4 regions of the Shewanella sp. KJ2020 genome follow, and region 1 is predicted to be linked to each of the others. Evidence: predicted binding sites of a transcription regulator. Region 1 holds the regulator's gene; each other region holds the start of a gene.
The links. The regulator sigma-54, encoded in region 1, starts transcription at its own class of promoters, with help from an activator protein. The targets are predictions, from matches to a motif close to GTTGGCACGNNNNTNGNNT.
Positions count from the first base shown of each region.

Region 2: a site for sigma-54 is predicted at 1,344-1,362, ahead of MJO46_RS09785 (TorF family putative porin). Genes of this name have one in related genera too.
Region 3: a site for sigma-54 is predicted at 1,640-1,658, ahead of MJO46_RS18140 (YggN family protein). Genes of this name have one in related genera too.
Region 4: a site for sigma-54 is predicted at 2,166-2,184, ahead of MJO46_RS18715 (flagellar hook-length control protein FliK). Genes of this name have one in related genera too.

Region 1 covers NZ_JAKUKD010000014.1:15,270-18,450, reverse strand. Annotated here, with positions in the region: gene rapZ (RNase adapter RapZ) at 1-456, opposite strand, end outside; gene ptsN (PTS IIA-like nitrogen regulatory protein PtsN) at 453-896, opposite strand; gene hpf (ribosome hibernation promoting factor) at 899-1,186, opposite strand; gene MJO46_RS08755 (RNA polymerase factor sigma-54) at 1,215-2,690, opposite strand; gene lptB (LPS export ABC transporter ATP-binding protein) at 2,798-3,181, opposite strand, start outside.
Region 2 covers NZ_JAKUKD010000015.1:168,950-172,130, forward strand. Annotated here, with positions in the region: gene MJO46_RS09775 (response regulator) at 1-741, shown strand, start outside; gene MJO46_RS09780 (HU family DNA-binding protein) at 888-1,160, shown strand; gene MJO46_RS09785 (TorF family putative porin) at 1,456-2,148, shown strand; gene rimK (30S ribosomal protein S6--L-glutamate ligase) at 2,232-3,137, opposite strand.
Region 3 covers NZ_JAKUKD010000032.1:53,822-57,002, reverse strand. Annotated here, with positions in the region: gene MJO46_RS18145 (LysR family transcriptional regulator) at 1-380, opposite strand, end outside; gene MJO46_RS18140 (YggN family protein) at 764-1,585, opposite strand; gene glsB (glutaminase B) at 1,766-2,680, opposite strand; gene MJO46_RS18130 (YggL family protein) at 2,680-3,006, opposite strand; gene trmB (tRNA (guanosine(46)-N7)-methyltransferase TrmB) at 3,057-3,181, opposite strand, start outside.
Region 4 covers NZ_JAKUKD010000032.1:173,610-176,790, reverse strand. Annotated here, with positions in the region: gene fliL (flagellar basal body-associated protein FliL) at 1-145, opposite strand, end outside; gene MJO46_RS18715 (flagellar hook-length control protein FliK) at 233-2,074, opposite strand; gene fliJ (flagellar export protein FliJ) at 2,487-2,936, opposite strand; gene fliI (flagellar protein export ATPase FliI) at 2,948-3,181, opposite strand, start outside.

The sequences.
Region 1 (3,181 bases):
CAAAATCTGCCTGACCTGATCGCTTAACTCATAGATATTCAAGTTCGATGTATCTATGTAGTGATCCATTTGCTGCGATAGGGGTTCGAGCAGTTTGCCTTCAAGCTTAATGGCTTCTTGCAGTGAAACACGGCTCTTAGATAAAGGATGTAAGCGGCGGGTCTCGCTATAGCGTTTAAGCAGTATCTTATCGCTAGAATTGAGGAAGAAGCTGGTTAGCTCCGTGCCCTCGGGAAGATTGGCAAGCTGTTTAACCAGCACTTTATCTTGCTCAGGCAGGTTACGCACGTCGACACTGATGGCGACGAGATCGTTACTGCCCTTGAGCTGTTCAAGCAGGCTGCCAATCAAAGGCAAGGGGAGATTATCAACACAATAGTAGCCGAGATCTTCAAGCACTCTTAGTGCGACAGATTTGCCTGAGCCCGAGCGCCCTGACACTATGACCAGTTTCATCCAGTGATTACCTGATAGAGTTCCGTTTCATCATGCGTCTTGCGCAATTGTTTCAATACTTGTTTGTCGCTGAGCTTTTCGGCCATACAGGACAAAGTGCTTAAATGCTGCTGACATTGATCCGCAGGTACGAGCAATGCAAATAAAATATCGACAGGTTGCTTATCGATAGCATCGAAGGCTATCGGCTCCTCACATTTTACGAGTATCGCAATGGGTTGTGTTATATCGGTTAATCGACCATGTGGAATGGCGATACCGTTACCTATACCTGTGCTCCCCATCTTTTCGCGCGCCACAAGGCTTTCGAATATCTCTTGAGATGAGAGGGTAGGGTACTGGGCAGCGGCTAAGTCACTGATGAGTTCCAGTACCTTTTTCTTACTGCCCGGAGTGGCGCAGGTAGTGCACTCCGGCCGCAGTATGGTACAAAGTTCCATGGTTAGTGTTTTGTTAACTTCTCTTTGTGTTTAATAACCTGACGGTCAAGTTTGTCTATCAGGACGTCTATGGCAGCATACATGTCTGCATGCTCTGAAGTTGCAAAAACTTCACCACCGGTGAGGTTAATTCTCGCTTCGGCAATTTGTTGCATTTTCTCAACATTGAGCACAACGTGCACATTATTGATCTGTTCGAAATGACGTTCAAGTTTTGAAAACTTTTCCTCTACATATGCCCGTAACGATTCAGTAATCTCTATATGGTGTCCACTTAGGTTTATTTGCATAGAAACGTCCTCCGATATCCACTGTAGGCTATAAACTTTTACGCTGATTAGAAGGGGGAATAAGCATAGCTTCTCGATACTTCGCAATGGTTCTGCGGGCTACGTTTATCCCCTGTTCTGCCAGAAGTTGTGCCATCTTGCTGTCGCTTAATGGTTTTTTCTGGTTTTCCGCGGCAACCAGTTTCTTGATGAAGGCCCTGATTGCGGTGGATGAGCACTCGCCGCCATCGTCAGTCCCGACATGGCTTGAGAAGAAGTATTTTAGTTCAAAAAGTCCCTTAGGGGTATGCATGTATTTTTGGGTGGTCACCCGAGAAATGGTGGACTCATGCATTTCAACGGCTTCGGCAATATCATTGAGTACCATTGGCTTCATCGCTTCTTCACCGTATTCGAAGAAACCTTGCTGATATTGGACGATACAGTTCGCCACCTTGAGCAGGGTCTCGTTACGGCTCTCTAAGCTCTTGATAAACCATTTAGCCTCTTGCAGATGGCCGCGGATAAACTGGCTATCGGCTTGGCTCTTAGTGCTGCGTGCCATAGCTGCATATTGCTGATTGACATTGATTTTTGGCATGCAGTCTGGGTTTAGCTCCACCACCCAACGGCCATTTTTCTTTGATACTGACACATCGGGGATGACATATTCTTCATCCACTGGGGTGATCAATAAACCCGGACGAGGGTTGAGCGTCTGGATCAGGGCAATGCCGTCCCTTAATTCATCTTCTTTGAGTCTTGTCTTACGCATTAACAGTCTAAAATCACGGGCGGCGATCAGATCTAAATGATCTCTGATCAACATGCGGGCATTTTCGAGATGCGGTGTATCGGGCGAAAAATGGGATAGCTGGATAAGCAGACATTCGCTTAAATCCCTCGCGGCCACGCCAACGGGGTCGAAGTGTTGAATGCGTTTAAGCACGGCCTCTACTTCATCTAGTTCAATTTCTGGATTGCCCATGGCTTCGAGAATATCTTCGGTGCTTTGGGTGAGATAACCTTGATCGTCGATGGCATCAATAATGGCGGTGGCGATCGCTAAATCGGTTTCAGAAAAGGGCGTGAGGTTCTTTTGCCATTCTAAATGTTCGTATAGGCCTTCGCTGGTTTCACCTTGGAAGGGCATATCGTCTTCACGACTGCCACCTGGACCCGAGTTCGGTGAAGCGGTAAAGACTTCATCCCAAGTGGTATCCATGGGGAGTTCGTCCGGCATAGATTCTTTAGTCAAAGATTCCGCCGTGTCGACCGTGGAGCTATCCTGTTCGGGCGGCAGAGTGCTGGACTCGCTGAAATCGGTATCGGCTAGGGTCTGGTTGCGTTCGCTAGGTGCGTCAAATTGTTCCTCTTCCAGCTCGAGAAGGGGATTAGAGTCTAAGGCTTGCTGGATCTCTTGCTGCAGTTCTAATGACGACAGTTGCAACAGACGAATGGCCTGCTGTAATTGTGGCGTCATAGTTAACTGTTGACCCAGTTTGAGCTGGAGTGACGCTTTCATGTTACCGCTGATCCCTAGGTTATTATTTTAGAATGAGGTCGCTTGTTATCATTATGAAGGGAGCCGGATGATGTTAAATTTAATGGTCATTGGCTCCATTTCAGTAACTATAGCCTGAATTGTTCACCTAAGTACACAGCCCTAACTTGCTGATTGTCTAAGATCTCTGCGGGTGTGCCTTCGGCGATCAGGTTTCCGTGACTCACGATATAGGCATGTTCACATACATCTAATGTTTCGCGCACATTGTGGTCGGTGATCAAGACACCCAGCCCACGGCTCTTAAGTTGCTCGATAATTTTTTTAATATCGATAACTGAAATAGGGTCTACGCCGGCAAAGGGTTCATCGAGCAAAATAAACTTAGGGTTGGCGGCTAATGCGCGGGCAATTTCGACGCGGCGACGTTCGCCGCCCGATAAGGACATGCCCTGGCTATCGCGAATATGGGTGATATGGAACTCTTCGAGCAAGTGTTCCAATTCTTCCTC
Region 2 (3,181 bases), on a different contig from region 1:
CAACGCAGGATCATTATCCAGCGTTTACAGCAGGAAGGGATTGTCAGCATCCAAACCGCGGCCAACCTTGCGGATTCAAAAGAGGTGATTACACGGCATAAACCGGACTTGATCGTCAGCGCCATGCACTTTGACGATGGCACAGCCAACGACTTGCTCAGTTATTTACGCAACAATAGCGACTGCCGCGACATTCAATTTATGTTGGTATCGAGCGAATGTCGCCGTGAGCAATTAGAAATATTTCGCCAATCGGGTGTGGTCGCCATATTACCTAAACCCTTTAATGCCGAGCACTTAGGTAAAGCCCTCAATGCGACTATCGATTTATTGAGCCACGATGAACTCGATTTAAGTCATTTTGATGTACACGATGTGCGCGTCTTAGTGGTCGATGATAGCCGGATGGCAAGAAACGTCATTAAACGTACCATAGGCAATTTAGGGATTAAGTTGATCACCGAAGCCGAAGATGGTGCCCAAGCGATTGAGTTAATGCGACATAACATGTTCGATCTTGTGATCACCGATTACAATATGCCCAGTGTCGATGGGCTAGCGTTAACACAATTTATTCGTAATGAGAGCCAACAATCCCACATCCCGATTCTTATGGTTTCCTCCGAAGCCAATGATACCCACTTAAGCAATGTGTCACAGGCCGGCGTAAATGCGCTGTGCGATAAGCCCTTTGAACCTAAATTAGTTAAACAACTCCTTTATCAACTATTGGAAGAATAAAACCTAAGTCACGAACCGCACAAATATTCTCCAATTCTGCCACTTTGATTGGGAAAGCTTGCAGCAAAAGACTTTCCAATGGTTAAACCTTATGGCATGTTAGGCACGCTTACTTAATAAATCTATGGAAAGAAGAGACAACAAAGATGAATAAAACTGAACTTATCGCCAAGATTGCCGAAAATGCCGATCTAACTAAAGTTGAAGCAGCGCGCGCATTAAAATCTTTCGAAGCGGCTATTACCGAATCAATGAAAAACGGTGACAAAATTTCCATCGTCGGATTTGGCTCTTTCGAAACTACGACTCGTGCAGCACGTACGGGACGTAACCCACAAACAGGTAAAGAAATCCAAATTGCCGAGGCAACTGTGCCTAAGTTTAAAGCCGGTAAGACTCTGCGTGATAGCGTAAACTAAGTCACAGCTAAGCTAAATTTCGATAAAACGCCTCCATTGTGGGGCGTTTTTTTTGCTTAAAATCAAATCTATAAAGGCTGTTTTTTGCACAACAACAGTGCGTCACTGCTCTATTTTCTAGCACATTTAAACAAATTATTAACACAGAAAATTATAACTAACTGTTTTTTAAAAGATTGAAATAATGGCATGTGATTAGCAATTCCCTCTTCAGAAAAAACCAAGATGCACCAATGTCACCACCCCAAATGGGGACATGAGTGAATCGATAAATAAGTCAATCGAGGGGATGAACATGAAAAAATCACTGTACAGCGTTTTGGCATTATCGACGGGGCTGTTGCTGACATCAAATGCCTTTGCGGCCGTGTCGGGCAATATTGGTGGTACTTCAAACTACCTATGGCGTGGCGTTACCCAAACTAACGACGCCGTCGCTATCCAAGGTGGTATCGACTACAGCCACGATTCTGGATTCTATGCGGGCACTTGGGCATCGAATGTAGACTTTGGTGACGATACCAGTTACGAGCTGGATCTCTATGCGGGCTATGGTGGCAGCATTACCGAGGACATCAGCTATGACCTAGGTTACCTCTACTATGCTTATCCCGACGCCGAAGGCAGTATCGACTTTGGTGAACTCCATGGGGCAATCACATGGAAATGGCTTGAGGTGAGCTATTCACAGGTCGTCAATGCCGGTGACGATGTAGCCGCAGACCCTTTAGACAATAAAGATTTAAGCTACCTTGCCGCAACCGTTTCTGTGCCGCTGACAGAGAAACTCAACTTATCTGTGCATTATGGTTACTCAAGCGGTGACGTTGTAGAAGCTTGGTTTGGTGAGGAAAACTATGCTGACTACAATGTAACACTCAGCGCAGATACGAGTATGGGCACAGTCTCTTTTATGGTGTCAGATACAGATTTAACCCAAGATGACGCTAAAATTACCTTAGGTTACTCCTACAGCTTTGACCTTTAACAGCCATTCTGCAGCCCCCGTAAAAACGCCACTTTAAGTGGCGTTTTGTCTTTAAATTCAAGCCTAATATTTTAAATTCAAGGCTAAGCAATAATCGGACGATTCGATTTACGTGCTGCCACCATTTTCTCAATATATTCAACAATAGGCTCGGTGACTGAAATCCCCGTTGTTTGTTCAATGCCCTCAATACCAGGAGCAGAATTAACCTCAAGGATCAATGGACCACGATGGGAGCGCAGTATATCCACCCCAGCGACAACCAGTCCCATCGCCTTAACGGCGGCGACCGCCATTTTACGTTCTTCTGGGGTAATTTTGATTTTTTCACCACAGCCCCCCAAATGCAGGTTTGAGCGAAAATCGCCCTCGGGACCTTGGCGCTTCATTGAGGCAACCACTTTATCGCCCACCACAAAACAACGGATATCGCTGCCATTGGATTCTTTAATATATTCTTGGACCAATATATTGGCCTTTAGCCCTAAAAATGCCTCGATAACGCTCTCGGCAGCCGTTTTCGTCTCGGCTAACACCACGCCAATACCTTGTGTTCCCTCAAGCAGCTTAATCACTAAAGGGGCGCCACCGACCATATTAATAAGGTCTGGAATATCGTTAGGTTTATTCGCAAACCCCGTAATTGGCATACCAATCCCTTTACGAGAAAGCAACTGCAATGCCCTTAACTTATCACGGGATCGGGCTATCGAAATCGAGTCATTGGCCACAAATACGCCCATCATTTCGAATTGACGCACAACCGCACAGCCGTAAAAAGTCACACTCGCATGGATCCGCGGAATAATCGCATCAAACCCCACCAACTCCTCCCCCTCATAATGAATGCTGGGTTTAATGGAATTGATATTCATATAACAGTTTAAGGTATTGATCACGACCGCTTCATGGCCACGCGCCTCACAGGCGGCGACAAGACGTTGTGTCGAATACAACTGGGGATACTGAGATAAGATACCTATTTTCATTACGAACTGACCAAATTAAGCACTGTGAATGGGAATTCTGAGGT
Region 3 (3,181 bases), on a different contig from region 1:
CTCACCTGCAACTCTAGCTCTGGATGCTTCGCCATAAAGGATGGTAAGGCTGGAATAATATGCATAGCACCAAAAGACTGGGATATACCCACTTTTAGCACGCCACGTGTGGCATCGTTCAAATTGTGAACACTTGCAATAGCCTGCTCCGCATCACGCAGTAGCTCTTCCCCTTGCAGATATAACAAGTGTCCAGCTTCAGTCAGACTTAAGCTTCGAGTGGTACGTTGGATTAATTGAACACCGAGTCTATGTTCAAGATCGGCTACCTGCGTACTGACCTTAGACTTAGAGATCCCAAGCCTTCTTGCGGCGGCGCTAAAACTACCAGCTCTGGCCACATGAGTAAAAATCGCAATAGGTTCTAACAGTTCTAACATTGAAAGTCGCCTTAAGCAGTTTACGACAATGATATTAACTTTCGGTATAACATAGGAATGCAGCATAAAACAGTTGCATACTCAATCTTTGCATCAACATCCCATGGAAAAATGTGTTTATTGCAGAGGTTTAGACCGAAAAAGTCCGCTGAAGTAGAGTATTTTATCTGACTGAATTGCCAGCTTTTCATTATATTTTAAGAGTATATCAAACATTAGTCTTTAGACTGTAACATTCCATGCTAAATAGCCGCAAGCGCCAGCGTATAGCTCATATCAATTCAAATATTCCCCTATAACGTCAAAGCCCTAGTACGATTTACGTAACTAGGGCCTTGGGTTTCAAAGTCGGGACCTAAAGTGAATGGTCACTCACAAAACTGTCATTGACGTAACTCACCGGATGCATTTTGTGTCAAGGCGTAGGAGGCTAATTCTGGCACTTCCTTGCGCAATTGGTTTTCAAGCACTAACAGCTCTTCAAATCGGCCGCACAAACGGTCGGCTTTTTCTTCTATTCCCTTAGATTGCGCCTCAATTTGTTGCTCTATATCTTGGCCTAGGTTATCCATTTTTTTGGAGAAGGCATCCATCTTGGCTTCAAAGTTCTCACCGTCGCCGGACATAATTTGGCCACCTATGGTCATCATAATAGTGCCAACTGAATTCTGAACAATTTGCTCCATTTCCTGCTCGAATTCATCGTTAAATGTACTCTGCATCGAGTCTTCCGTTGCACCTAAGTAGAAACTATCGCCATGCTTGTAGGCCACTGAATCAACCCGTTTTTGCACACCTGCCATCATTTCATCAAATTTGGCACCGGCCGCATCACCCATTAGAGGAGTTAAGGCCATGCTCACAGCTTGGGAAGCAAGAGCAACAGCCTCATTCACAAGTTCAATCACTTCTGGCACTTGAGCCGATACTTCATCGGCATATTGAGTCACTAACTTTTTTTGCTTATCGGTTAAATCGACTTGTTTGCCTTCTACAAATAACCTATCGGCTTCGATGCGATACTTCTCAGTGCCCTTCTCGCTCATAACTAATTTTTTAGGTTCAATCTTCACATCATAATTTAAAGACACGTCACAGCGATCATCGGTATCTAGCTCAGTTTTCGCTTCGGCGAGTTGTAAAGCAGATACAGTGAAAATCATCCCCGACACAGCTAAACCCATCATCAGTTTATTTATTTTCATTTTTGGTCATCCTTTGATATGAAGATCGATAAAATTTAACAACTGAAAGATGAACTGCAGAAGACATGCCAACTATTTAAAGTATTGATAATGAAATGCTTATTAAATTTGCACTAAAAAGTCAGTAGTGAAATTCACTAACTTTTAGCCTACTAGTGCTAATTAAAACAAGAGGTAAAACTAGAAAATAGATCGACCAAGACGCTGGCTTAGATGCTCGAGCATAGCAGTACCCGCAAGGGAGTTACCTTGATTATCGAGTTCAGGAGACCAGACACATATGGATAACTCGCCAGGGATAACCGCAATAATCCCGCCACCAACGCCGCTTTTACCCGGCATACCGACACGATAAGCAAATTCACCCGCACCATCGTATAGGCCAGAGGTTGCCAACAGGGCATTAAGCTGCCGAGTTTGCACTTGAGAAATCAGCTCAGTACCGTCCATAGTTTTGCCGCGATTGGCCAAATACAACATGGCCTTAGACAAGTCTGCACAATTCATCTTTAAGGCGCAGTAATGAAAATAAGTGCGCAGCACAGTATCAACATCACCCTGAAAATTACCAAATGACTTCATTAAATAAGCGATAGCCGCATTGCGCGCACTATGCTGATATTCTGAATCTGCCACCTGTTTATCGAAACACACTTTATCGTTTTGGCTGAGTTGCCTGACTAACTCAAGCATTCTGTGTTTAGGTGCACCTAAACGGCTCTGCAATAAGTCAGCAATCACTAACGCGCCAGCATTGATAAAGGGGTTGCGCGGCTTGCCACGTTCTAATTCGACTTGTACTAAAGAGTTGAATGAATGGCCCGAAGGTTCTTTGCCAACACGGCTCCAGATTTCGGCCTCTTCATATAAGTTTAAGGCTAAGGTTAAGCTGAAAACTTTAGAGATACTTTGAATCGAAAACGGCTCAAGGTAATCGCCCGCACCTAAGGTTTCACCGTCAACAGTCGTGACGGCAATGCCTAATTTACCAGCATCAACGCTGGCCAATGCGGGGATATAATTTGCAACCTTTCCTTGGCCGAGCAAGGGTCGAACTTTGTCGACCACTTCCTCAAGTAATGCCAACTCGGGCATTAACTCCACCAAATATCGTACAGTTCGCTAACTTCAACCTGAGACACTTTTTGCTTCGCCCAGAATGCCTTAACTGCAGCAATATCTTCTTCGGTACATTTGCCAATGCTTTGAGTGGCGATAATACCTTCCCATTCGATATGACCACCGCCGTGGAAACCTAATTTGCGGGCTTCGATCACTTCATCGATAAACTTATCCACAGTTGCATCGATATCGGCTTCAGATACTGATGCATCAAAAGTCCAAGTCATATCAAAACCTAACTCTTGGAATTCATCGACGCGCATTTTCTTACGTAAACGACGGCTACGATTAGTTGCCATAGTGATTTTCCCCGTTGTGTTAAAAAATTAGCTAAAAATTGAGTTCGAGATTAAGCAATATGCTCAAACATCAGATCCCATACACCGTGACCCAATCTATGGCCGCGGGCTTCAAACTTTGTCAGTGGACGGTGATCAGGACGTGGCACAACGGTGCCGTCACTCGATTGGTTTT
Region 4 (3,181 bases), on a different contig from region 1:
CATCCCCACTGCTGCCCATAAAAAACCATAATGCACCGCCAATTAACAGGGCGGCAAACACACCTGCGCCAATGAAAATAAAAAGTTTTCTCTTACTTTTAGGGGCGTCGGTGTTTTCAAGTTCTAACGATTCTTCCTTAGCCATTACAGTACTCTTTAGGTTAGGCTTAAGCATTGTCTATATCGAGTGACAAAAATGTCACAACCATCTCTAACGCTATAGGTTACCTGCTTAAGCGTAATAATCTATACCTGAATTTAAACTAGTTGCTTGATTTAACCCTAAATCTAATTCTTCTGCCGAGAAATCATCCACATTCGCGCCCCCGGAGCCGCCACCTTCACCAAAACTGCCCTCACGGCGCTGGCCCTGATCTCCTTGGGATACATGACTATCGGCAAGTTGCATTCCCTGTTCCTGTAGTAATTCCCGTAAACGAGGGATGGCCTGTTCGATCACATCACGGGTTTGAGACTGGGTCACATGGAACTGAACTTGAGTCTGATCGCCATGCACTTGGATTTTCACTAGCATATGGCCTAACTCGGGTGGATCTAGACGAATTTCGGCATGTTGAATACCTTGACTCACCATAGTCACTAATTGCTGCTTCATCACGGGGGAGAAACGTTGGATCATCTCCTGCATCTGATTTTGAGTCTCAACACCCTGACGCAAAGAAAGCTGTACTTGCTGCGGATCTTGACGGTTAATCTGCACCTGCCCTGCAGTTGAAGCGAGTGTCGACAACGATTTAAACTCAGTAGGCTTAAGCTCTATTGTGGATGCCGTATCCTCTTCAGCCCTATTTAATAATGTAGTCTCTTGACGCGTATCAAGTGTGACCGCCAACTTAGCATCTTTGAGTATCAGCCCTGCCTTAACGTCAGCATTTGCGGTTACATCTTCGGCCTGCTCTCCATTACTCGGTTCTGTTCCTAAAATATTTAGCGGCGGAGTTGATACCTCTGCCGTCAGTGGTTTTATGCCGATGTCTTGGTTAACATTGCTTACACGATTATCCGCGGCAGCACTCGCATTCACAATAAACTGAGAAGATGAAGCAAGATCGCCACTAACTTGTGCGCCCGTCGAACTATTCAGTTTTGCTTCAACTGACGTCACATTAAATCTGTCGTCCTCTATGGGTAAGATACGAAAACCCTTTCCATCTAACCCTTTGTTTTTTAGTTTTGCTTCATCTAAGCCAGCATCTTGATTTATGATCCCCAGCCCTCTATTAGCGCTGGAATTTTCACCTTGAGTCGGTAAAGCATTCACACTCTGAGGCTTTTGAACTTGCAAATTGCCTTGGTTAGTCAGACCCGCGCTAGCCTCTTCAGCCATATCAGCCGCGCCTTGGGGTGTGCGACTTTGTTCTACAGCGTTTAACGCCGCAGCGCCAAACTCAGACGCTTTACCCAGCTGGGCAGATTGTCCTGCGACAGCGATTTCATCTGTCGACATTGCCACCGCTGAGGCGCCAGCATTTAAGAGGGATTTGTCACTCACATCTGCACCATCCTGAGTCGCAGGAGCGGCCTCGGATAACTTGAGTAATTCAGCGGAAAAGTCTGTTTTTGCTAAGTCGCCTTTAACTAAATCACTTTCACCATCGCCACTCGCAGCACTCATATCAGCGTCAATACCTGAGCCAGCATCTGAGTCAGCATCGGATGGATTTAAGTTGTCCCCAAGGAAACCCACCATAGTCACATAGCAAGCCGCCTCTATAACTTCGGCGTCAATATTTTGCTCGCCAGCCACAGCAAGCGGCAAGTTATCGCCCTGAGCTGCCGCTTTTTTCATTTCACTTGCCATGTCAATCTGGGCAAAAATTAAATTAATATCCTTGTCATCATCTGGCTGTGCATCATTTGCCGTCTCCACTTTGGTGGATGCAGCCCCCATTTCCGATGATGTGGAAGACTTAACCGCTTTGGAAGACGTCGAACTAACGGAGGCTAATGCTGCAGAAAAGTCTTCACTATTAGCATCTTGAGTTAATGTCTTGCTCGAACCCGCGCCATTTAGCCCAGGCTTTGCTAATAAAATATTCGTCATTTGTTGCATATTCGCTCTCCAATATCACCCCCTAGGAAAATAGAAATGCCAGGGTAATACGTCAATTTATGCTGCGGTTACAGTGAGATTAATGACAAGTAAGCAAATAGGGTGCCAATTAAGTGGTTATAAACAAAGAGGATGGGTATCACCTTAAGATGAGTCTGCTATAACACCAGTTCACTCACTGGCTATTTCGAATTGTAGTGCGCTGGCGTGTCTGTGATACCTGCAATGGAACAGAACTAAATAGTCGATTCCAATTGTAGATCACATTATAGGGCGAGCAGGGTATCGGTAAGCTGGCCCTCTGCGCGGTGGATGGCGTGGTGGAACCCTCAGAGAAGAGTTCATGGCGTGCCTGCGAGCGATATCCTGCGATGTAGCATAATTAGGATCCGTTATTTAGGGTTCAACATTTCTATTGCTGCTGTTTGCGGCGATAAAACTGTTGGGAGGCAAATTCGTCGGTCATTTTTTGTTCTTTTTTCAGTTCAAGTACTTGGCGCTTCTTCTCTTTATTATCTAGCAGCAACTCCACCGCCTTACGCTTTTTTTGCTTCTCTAGCCAATGCTGCTGACGAAAGTTTTTTTGCTTTTCGCCATCGGCGACAACGCGATTCTGCTGCGCGATGGCCTCATCAATCTGGCGAATAAAACGATGAAATTGATGATAATGGCTGGCACTGATGGCTTGCCCCTGCTGGGACTGCATCTGCTTCATATAATCTAAGCGATAGTTGTTTAGAGCCGCCAATTGATTCTGACGTTTTTGACATTCCAATTGTGCCGCTTTGAGCAATAATGCAGCTTGCTCTTCGGCATCCTTGGCCAATTTTAAGACGAGTAGTAAGGGATCAGCGTTCGCCATTTTGGCCTCGATTATTTACATTGAGCGGCAAGTTGCCCCAGCATGGCTTGGCTATCTGCAAAACTAAAGGCATCACGCATAGTTTGCCTTAGGAAGGCATTCATCGCCGGTTGCAGACGTACCGCATTATCGATCCGAGGATCGCTTCCCTGGGCATAGGCCCCGATAGAAATCAAATCCCGATTCTGCTGATAGAGTGAATAGGTTTGTTTGACACGCCGCATTGCTTCGAGATGTTCATTGGA